3 regions of the Caldanaerobius fijiensis DSM 17918 genome follow, and region 2 is predicted to be linked to each of the others. Evidence: riboswitches for the same ligand, from Rfam matches in the RefSeq annotation. Region 2 holds a riboswitch; each other region holds the start of a gene.
The links. A riboswitch is a leader RNA that binds a small molecule or an ion and turns the genes downstream of it on or off. The one in region 2 is predicted to bind S-adenosylmethionine.
Positions count from the first base shown of each region.

Region 1: linked by a shared signal. The riboswitch ahead of BUB87_RS07745 (methionine ABC transporter ATP-binding protein) and the one ahead of BUB87_RS11205 (homocysteine synthase) in region 2 are both predicted to bind S-adenosylmethionine.
Region 3: linked by a shared signal. The riboswitch ahead of BUB87_RS03665 (homoserine dehydrogenase) and the one ahead of BUB87_RS11205 (homocysteine synthase) in region 2 are both predicted to bind S-adenosylmethionine.

Region 1 is NZ_FQVH01000016.1:28,381-31,628, reverse strand. It holds gene BUB87_RS07755 (DUF2156 domain-containing protein) at 1-833, shown strand, start outside; gene BUB87_RS07750 (hypothetical protein) at 809-1,312, opposite strand; SAM riboswitch class I at 1,453-1,551, shown strand; gene BUB87_RS07745 (methionine ABC transporter ATP-binding protein) at 1,621-2,646, shown strand; gene BUB87_RS07740 (methionine ABC transporter permease) at 2,627-3,248, shown strand, end outside.
Region 2 is NZ_FQVH01000033.1:9,753-13,000, reverse strand. It holds gene metX (homoserine O-acetyltransferase MetX) at 1-656, opposite strand, end outside; gene BUB87_RS11205 (homocysteine synthase) at 662-1,933, opposite strand; SAM riboswitch class I at 2,011-2,117, opposite strand; gene BUB87_RS11200 (slipin family protein) at 2,278-3,225, shown strand.
Region 3 is NZ_FQVH01000005.1:48,739-51,986, reverse strand. It holds gene BUB87_RS03670 (LacI family DNA-binding transcriptional regulator) at 1-873, opposite strand, end outside; gene BUB87_RS03665 (homoserine dehydrogenase) at 984-2,012, opposite strand; SAM riboswitch class I at 2,105-2,208, opposite strand; gene BUB87_RS03660 (C-terminal binding protein) at 2,275-3,248, opposite strand, start outside.

The DNA of each region.
Region 1 (3,248 bases), on a different contig from region 2:
AATTTTTTAGAAAGTATCCTCCACAAAATTCCGAATACACTTTCACAAACCTTTACATGTGGAATCATTATTATAACCTTTATTATGAAATCATCAACGATTGCCTTTGTCTTATCTCTCAAAGGGACAACATTACTGCTATTCTGCCGCCGATAGGTGATGAATTAAATATAATAAGGGCTTTTGAGGTGTTATATAAAAGATATAAAGACGAGGGTTCAAATACATTGTTGGAGAGATTCCCAGAAAAGCTGGCTAAAAAAATAAGCGAAATATTCTGTATAGAAATGGAGCTTGATGAAGATAATAGCGACTACGTGTACAATACCAGTGACCTCATAAACCTCTCCGGCCGTAAATATCATGCCAAAAAGAACCACGTAAACCGTTTTAAAAAACTATATAACTATAGTATCGAAACTCTAAACGAAACCAATATCATGGAATGTCTGTATTTTACGGAAAAATGGCTTCAGGATAAAGATATTCAAGAAAATCCTGGTCTTCTAGATGAATTCCAATCTATTAAGACCTTTTTTGAAAGCTATCGATATTTTGACGTAAAGGGTATTGTTATACGGATTGGAGGAAAGGTGGAAGCATATACCTTCGGCGAACTACTAAATCCCGAAACTGCTGTGATACATATTGAAAAGGCAAATCCGGATATACCAGACCTCTATGCATTTATAAATCAATGCTTTGCAGAAAAGGTATGGTCGCACATACCTTATATTAACCGAGAGCAAGATATGGGTATACCCGGTTTAAGAAGAGCCAAACAATCCTACCATCCAGTAAAAATGGTTTACAAGTATAAAGGGCAGATATAATTTCTGTCCTTTTCTTTTATAAGATTGTTATAACCAAACATCTCGTATAAAATAGTCTCGGCGGCCTTTAAATGCTTGTACACTGTATCGGTAGAATTATAGCATTTTATAGATATACCATTACACAAAATAAGGTCCTGTTCCTTAAACTCCTTCATATTCACACAGCAATAGTTAATATAGCCGGTCGTTTCTCCACCGGTCCCACTTTGCCTTAATTTCAAAGGCATCATTATTATATCTTTTCTAAAAGGTACTGGAAGATATAACTTTTTCCCTAATATTCTGCTACATTCTTCTCTTAAAGCATCCAGATCCACAGCAAAATACCACGCCATATATTTTAGAACATATTTAACCTTTCTTGGTACATCATATTTATTTCCAGAAATATCTATCAACACGACAGAAGCTCTGCTATTAAACAACTTAGGTATTATTGCACATATCTGATCGGCCTTTATAGGAATATTTAACACCTTTTACCACCTCAAATATATTATATATCGAACTTATGTTCGTGTCAACTGTCCTTTCGATAACAATTAAAAATAATAAAAATTATGTTGACATATTAAACATTTTTTAATATACTTGTTGCATAAATCAATAATGCAAACTCTTATCGAGAGCGGTGGAGGGACTGGCCCGATGAAACCCGGCAACCGGCATCAGGCACGGTGCTAAATCCAGCAGGGTTATCCCTGAAAGATGAGAGAGGAACACACCTCTTTCAAGAGAGGTTTTTTTGTTGTAAATAAAGATGTAAAAAAGACGGAGGAGTAAAATGATAAAAATACAAAATTTATCAAAGATATACGATGCTGGAGGTCAAAAAGTAATAGCATTAGACAATATCAATTTGACCATCAAAGATGGCAGTATATTTGGGATCATTGGTTTAAGCGGTGCTGGTAAATCTTCTTTAGTAAGATGTATAAACAGGCTTGAAGAACCCACTAGCGGCCGCATATACATCGATGATATAGATATTACTTCTCTGGATAAAAAAAGCTTAAGAGAAGCCCGCAAAAAAATCGGCATGATCTTCCAGCACTTTAACCTGCTGTCAAATGCCACCGTCTTTGAAAATGTAGCTTTTCCTCTTATGATAGCAGGTTATCCGAAAAAAAAGATAAAAGAAAGGGTATATGAGCTGCTGCGGCTAGTAGATCTGGAAGAAAAGTCCCAGGCCTATCCCTCACAGCTAAGCGGCGGGCAAAAGCAAAGGGTCGGTATAGCAAGGGCATTGGCCAACCATCCTCGAATTCTCCTGAGTGATGAAGCTACCTCAGCACTGGATCCCAAGACCACCAAGTCTATTCTCCATTTGCTAAAGGATATAAATAGAAAATTTGGCATCACAATTGTAATAATCACACATGAAATGGACGTCATAAAAGAGATATGCGATGAAGTGGCTGTTATTGAAAATGGAAAAATAATTGAACAGGCCAGCGTAGTGGATTTATTTACCAATCCATCAGCAGATACTACCAGGACTTTTATCGAAGATATAACGGAGAGTTTACCTGAAAGTATAAAAATCAGTAGTAAGCCCGATGAAAAATTTGTAAAAATAAGTTTTAGGGGATCTATCACCAGTGAACCTGTCATCTCCAGGATGATAAAAAAATTTGATGTGGACGTAAATATAATCAAAGGTAGCGTAGACAATGTCAGAGATATATCTATAGGCAAACTTCTCATAAGTATTACAGGTAATCCTGATAACATCTTGCACTCCATTGAATACTTAAAGGAAACCGGCTTGAAAGTAGAGGTGTTAACAAATGAGCTTGTTGACAGATGAACTCGTAAATTTATATAATATCATAGCTCCATCCTTGCTCCAGACCATTTACATGGTATTTTTCTCTACGCTCTTTTCTGTCCTTATAGGAGCACCATTGGGAATTATCTTAGTAATAACACGTGAAGGAAATATATGGGAGAAACCTCGCTTGAACAACATACTGGGGTTCATTATAAACATGGCAAGATCTGTTCCTTTCATTATCCTCATGATTGCCATATTCCCGCTTTCCAGATTGATCGTAGGTACTACCATTGGGACTACAGCCGCTATTGTTCCCTTGGCTTTATCAGCGACGCCTTTCGTAGCAAGGGTAATAGAAAATTCATTGCTGGAAGTAGATTGGGGCATCATAGAAGCTTCTCTATCCATGGGCGCATCAATACCCCAAATCATATTTAAAGTACTGCTCCCCGAAGCGAGATCTTCACTGGTTCTCGGAATTACCCTTACAATAATAAACATCATAGGCTATTCAGCCATGGCCGGTGCCATCGGCGGTGGGGGATTGGGCGATCTTGCTATAAGGTACGGTTACATGAGGTTTCAGACTGATGTATTGATTGCTACTATAGTAATACTTGTTTTATTGGTTCAGG
Region 2 (3,248 bases):
GCCAATGAAAGACCCTTGTCAGGTTTAAGCCCGCTCTCATAATAATAACCGCCATTCCAGTTGGGGTCATTTAGTATCGCTGATAACCCAAGATAATTAAAAGCTATGTTGAAAGGCGACAGCGCAGGCGTCGCTGCTATAACTATGGTCTTATCCATCATAGTTGGATATGTGACAGCCCACTCTAACGCCTGCATTCCACCCATGGAGCCACCTATAACTGCTCTCAAATGGGATATCCCCAACTTATCCAGCAATATCTTTTGAACCCTCACCATATCCCTTATGTTTATTTTCGGGAAATCTGCGGCATAGGGCTTACCCGTCCTGGGATTGATCGATGAAGGTCCAGTAGTGCCCTGGCAACCACCCAGGACATTGGAGCATATGACGCAATACTCATTTGTGTCAATGTACTTTCCCGGCCCTATAAGGCCATCCCACCAACCGGCTTTTTTATCGTCTTCTCTGTACTTTCCAGCAGCATGGCTGTCGCCTGACAGTGCGTGTAAAACCAGCACAACGTTGTTTTTATATATATCGGGCTCGCCGTAAACCTCATATGCTATAGTAAGTTCATCAAATGTATAACCGCTCTCCGTTGTAAATGTAACCTCATCTTTTGATAGGTGAAGATACTTTTTTTCAACAATCACCGGCATCACCCCTGAGACGCCTTTAAAGCCTGATCCAGATCTTCGATTATATCTTCCACATCTTCTATTCCGATAGACAGCCTTACCATGTCTGCCGTTACACCCGATGACAGCTGTTCTTCTTCTGTTAGCTGTTGGTGAGTAGTGCTGGCCGGGTGTATAACAAGGGATTTTGCATCTCCTACATTGGCTAAATGAGAGAACAGCTTAACGTTCTCGATAAACCTCTTGCCAGCTTCCAATCCACCTTTGATTCCAAAAGTGAGTATAGAGCCACATCCCTTTGGAAGATATTTTTTAGCCAGCCTGTGGTACTTATTGTCAGGCAAGCCCGGATAATTCACCCAGGTTACATAAGGGCTTTTACTGAGGTATTCAGCCACCTTTTGAGCATTATCGCAGTGCCTTTGCACCCTCAACGACAGGGTTTCAAGGCCCTGAAGCAATAAGAATGCGTTAAACGGACTGATGCATGCCCCCATATCTCTCATGAGCTGCACACGAGCTTTTACTATATAAGCGCTTTTACCGAAATCTCTCACATAGCTTACGCCATGGTAGCTTTCATCGGGTTCTACCAGCCCGGGAAATTTTCCATTGTCCCAGTGGAAATTACCTGAATCTACGATAACGCCCCCTATGGATGTGCCATGCCCTCCTATGAATTTTGTAGCAGAGTGTACGACGATATCTGCTCCGAATTCAAAGGGCCTGCATAAATACGGGGTTGCAAAGGTATTGTCTATTATAAGGGGAAGGCCATGGTCATGGGCGATCTTCGCATAAGTTTCAATGTCAAATACATCTATTTTAGGATTTCCGATAATTTCCGCATAAATGGCTTTTGTCTTTTCGGTTATGGCTTCTTTAAAGCCCTCAGGATTTTCAGGATCTACAAATATTGTCTTTATACCATATTTAGGAAGTGTATTTGCAAACAGCGTATGGGTACCTCCGTAAAGATTTGTCGACGATATGATTTCGTCTCCCGCCGATGCTATGTTCATTATAGCAAGAGTAATTGCGGCCATGCCTGATGAAGTAGCTAAGGCACCTACGCCTCCCTCTAAAGCCGCCATACGCTTTTCAAAGACATCTACGGTTGGATTCATTATCCTGGTATAAATATTGCCCTCTTCTTTCAACCCAAAGAGGTTTGCTGCGTGTTCCGTGCTCTTAAATACATATGAGGTAGTCTGATAAATAGGTACACTCCTGGAACCCGTAGTTGGGTCTGGTTGTTGTCCCGCGTGCAATGCCAGCGTATCAAATCTCATAAAAAATTCCTCCTTCAATTTATAATGTGGGCATAAAAAAACCTCTTCTGCATGAAGAGGGCATTTTCTACCTTACCCTCTCATCTCTCAAAACTCTTCGTTTTGCAGGAATTGGCACCAGTCGCACCTATGTGCCGGTTGCCGGGCTTCATCGGGCCAGTCCCTCCACCACTCTTGATAAGAGGTTTTTTATGCTGTTTTATTTTTAAATTAAGGAAATTATAACATATATACTGAGTTTATGCAATAATAAATTTTTGACTGGAAAAAACAGTTTGTTTTTCTTAGTAAATTTGATTATAATATTTATAAAAGTTGTTAAATTAAGATAGGAGGGAAATTTTATGAATTCATATCCAGTAGTAACTATATTTGCGATAATCTTTTTAATTGAAGCTGTGTGGTGGATTGTCTGGATGGCCATAGCATTATCGCGCAAGATTTACGCCAATTTTTATTTTATGCTGGTATCGTTTTTGATCTGGGGAGTCATAGATATTGTCGTGTTAAGAGGATGGAGTTCTATCGAAAGTCTGCTATATATAGCACCTTCCATAGTCCTGACTATAATACCACTCATATTGCTTCCTGGAATGGTTTCAATCATAGCAGAATACCAGAGAGGGGTTTTATTCAGGTTCGGAAGGCTCAGCGGCTTATTGCAACCGGGTCTCAATGTCATCTTCCCCTTTGGTATTGATAGAGTATGGAAAGTCGACTTAAGAACTCTCACAATTGATGTGGCAAAGCAGGAAATCATCACAAAAGACAATGTTCCTATTATGGTTGATGCAGTAGTATATTTTAATGTATCCGATCCTATCCTTGCAACTACAAAGGTTGTAAATTATACACAGAGCACCACTCTCCTGGCACAAACGATATTAAGGTCTATCCTCGGTCAGCATGAGCTGGATGAAATGCTCACGAAAAGAGCTGAGCTCAATGAAAAACTGCGAGAACTGCTGGACAAAGACACAGATCCATGGGGCATCAAGGTGACCGCAGTAGAAATAAAAAGCATAGAATTGCCTGATACAATGAAAAGAGCCATGGCAAAGCAGGCAGAAGCAGAAAGAGAAAGGAGGGCCAAAATCATATCAGCAGATGGTGAATATCAGGCGGCGCAAAAACTGCTAGAAGCAGCACAACTTATTTCTAAGGAGCCAGCTGCCCTGCAGTTAAGATACCTGCAGACACTGCCAGAAATCGCAGCAGAAAAAAATTCTACAATACTATTTCCTTTACCTATTGAATTGTTAAAGGCTTTCTCTAATATAAATAACAAATAAATTGCCTTGATTACACCTGATAA
Region 3 (3,248 bases), on a different contig from region 2:
TATAGTAGTAAGAGGTGGTGTAAATATTTTAGCTGATCTTATGTCGTCAAATCCTATTATTGATATATCCTCAGGTACCTTCAAGCCATGCCCTTTTAGAGCATTAATAACTCCATAAGCCATATTGTCACCTCCTGCTACTATTATGGCTGATGGTGTACTACCTCTTTTAAGCATTTCATTTATTACAGTATAACCACTTTCTTCACTAAAATCACCATTACATATCCAATCTTTCACAATCTCAATATTATTTTTCTTCATAGCAGATATAAATCCTTTATAACGTTCCCTTGCAACATACATATCTGTTCTCCCATTTATCAATCCAATTTTTCGATGACCTAATTCATAAAGATAATCTACCGCCTTTGCAATACCTCCATAGTTATCAGATGTCACATATCCACATTTCTTACCATTTATGGGAATATCTATGCCTATACATGGTATTTCTTTTTCTATTAATTCTTTTATATATGGATCATCCTCTTTAAATCCGATAATTAAAATTCCATTCAAATTATATTGCTCACAGTAACTAACATATGAGATATTTTCATTTTTTATTTTATAGAGGTTTAAAAAAAGAATATTATAGCCACTTTCCTCTACCGTATGTTTAAAACTCATGATTATTTCACTAAAAAACTCATTTTCGTAGTCATTCCAGACATCGTAAAGCAGCCCTATCAGCCAGGATTTCTTGGTACAGAGCACCCGTGCAATCTGGTTAGGTTGATAATTAAAACGTTTTATTACACTCCATACCTTTTCTCTTGTTTCTTTGCTTATATCTTCATAACCATTTATAACTTTAGATACTGTAGAAACTGAAACACCCGCTTCCTTGGCAATCGTCTTTATATTCAATATAAATCCCCCTTCGAGCAAACGATATCTTACTGCTTTATAATTATTATACTATATATGAAAGCAACAAGAAACAAAAAAAATAAAGGTATTGTATACCTTTATTTTCTCTACAAGGCAACAGTTGTGAAACTATTTTTGTATTCTGTTTTATCAACAGATATTTTTCGGATAAATCTATAATCATTTATAACATCCAAAATATCAGATAATACCGCATCTCCTGTAGGCATCTGTCCAGCGCCATACCCCACAAACAGCTGTTGTCCAAAGCCATCGCCTTTTACTAAAACCGCATTTTCAACGCCGCTTACCCTGCTAAAAATACTGTTAGCATCAAAGAGTTTGGGTCCAACTCCAGCAGTTATTTTGTCGCCTTCTTTCTTAGCCCATGCATATAATTTTATTTTACAGCCATTCCTTTCTGCTTCTTCCACATCATCTCTGGAGATGTTTGCTATTCCCTCCACCTCCATATCTTTAACATCCATTTCAGCACCAAATATTTCTCTGATAAGTATTTTTAACTTAAACATCGAATCGTATCCAAGCACATCATAAGAAGGATCAGCTTCTGCATATCCTAATCGTTGTGCCTCTTTTAATGCAGTATAATAATCCCACTTATTATCGCTCATTTGCGTAAGTATAAAATTACACGTGCCATTTAATATTCCTCCTATATAATAAATATCGTCGGTCACAGTAAACTGTTTTATCTGCCTTATTATAGGTATAGCACCTGCAACAGTCGCTTCGTATTTCAGAGAAACCCCATGGCTCTCAGCTAGCTTCAAAAGTTCCAGTCCATGTTTTGCCATCAGTTCTTTGTTGGCAGTCACTACATCTTTGCCATTTATAATCGCCTTTTCAATGTACTCTTTGGCAGGGTGTACCCCTCCCATCACCTCAACAATTATATCTATATTTTTATCCAGCAAAATATCCTCAGGGTTCGTTGTCAACAAACTTTTTTCAAATAATACATTCCTTTGTTTTTGAGGATTCCTTACCAATATTTTTTTTATTGATACATCAAAACCTGTCCTTTTCTTTATTTTCTCTCGCCTTAATTCTAACAGCTTATACACGCCCGTACCTACTGTTCCAAACCCTAACAATCCTATTTCTATATGCATATAAGCACCCCCCGAAACTTGTGATTGCGCGATTTTTGGCTAAAAAAAGCTCTCTTCGATGATGAAGAGAGCTTTTTATAAAAAAAGCCGTCCTCTCATCTCTCAGGTTTCACCTGCAGGATTTAGCACCAGACGCACTTAATGTGCCGGCTGCCGGGTTTCATCGGGCCAGTCCCTCCACCACTCTCGATAAGAGTCGCTTACATTATTCACTTATTATTTACTTATTTGTCTATAAGTATAATGCAATTGCCCTTAGATGTCAATAAAAAACTTTTAATTGTATCTTATCTTTTACATCTTTATTCACTAAGTATTTTGGCCAGTAGCCAAGCAATACGTCAACAACTCCCTGCGCTGCTTTTGTTCGTAACTCAACTTCTGCTTCTTCAGAATACCACGCAACATGAGGAGTAATAATAACATTATCCATAGTCAACAGAGGATTATCTCGTGGAGTAGGTTCTTCTTCCAACACGTCTAAACCTGCTCCAGCTATTCGCCCTTCTTTTAAAACTTTAATTAAAGCTTCCTCATCAATAACAGGTCCTCTTGCTGTATTGATTATGAATGCACTTGGCTTCATTAAACTCAATTCTTTTTCTCCAATCATATGATAAGTTTGTTTAGTTAAAGGAGCATGTACCGATACAAAATCAGATTTTGCCATCAATTCTTCCAATTCAACCAGTTTAGCCCCGTAAGCTTCTGCATCCGTCGAAGTAATGTAAGGATCGTAAACCAATAGGCTAAAACCAATAGCTTTCGCTTTCTGAGCTAATGCCCGTGGAATACGGCCAAATCCCACAATGCCGAGTACTTTTCCTCTTGACCGATTAATAGGCTTGCTTATTTTATAATCCCATCTGCCATTTTTTACACTGTTGTTTAACAAAACCACCTTGCGAGCACATGCTAGCAGTAAAGCTAAAGCATGATCTGAAACTTCGTCCACACAATAATCAGGGACGTTAACTACACAAATACCTTTATCTGTAGCAGCTTCCATATCAATAGTGTTTACGCCAACACCATAGCGACCAATTACTCTACATTTCACTAATGCCTCAATAACACGTCGCGTAATTTGAGCATACTGATTTAACAGTCCATCCGCGTCTTTACATGCTGAAATCAATTCATCTTCTGTACGACATTGTGCAGGTATCAGTTTGATACCCGCCTTCTTTAACACCTCTTCCTCGTATCTTAGATCAGCATATTCATAATCGGTTA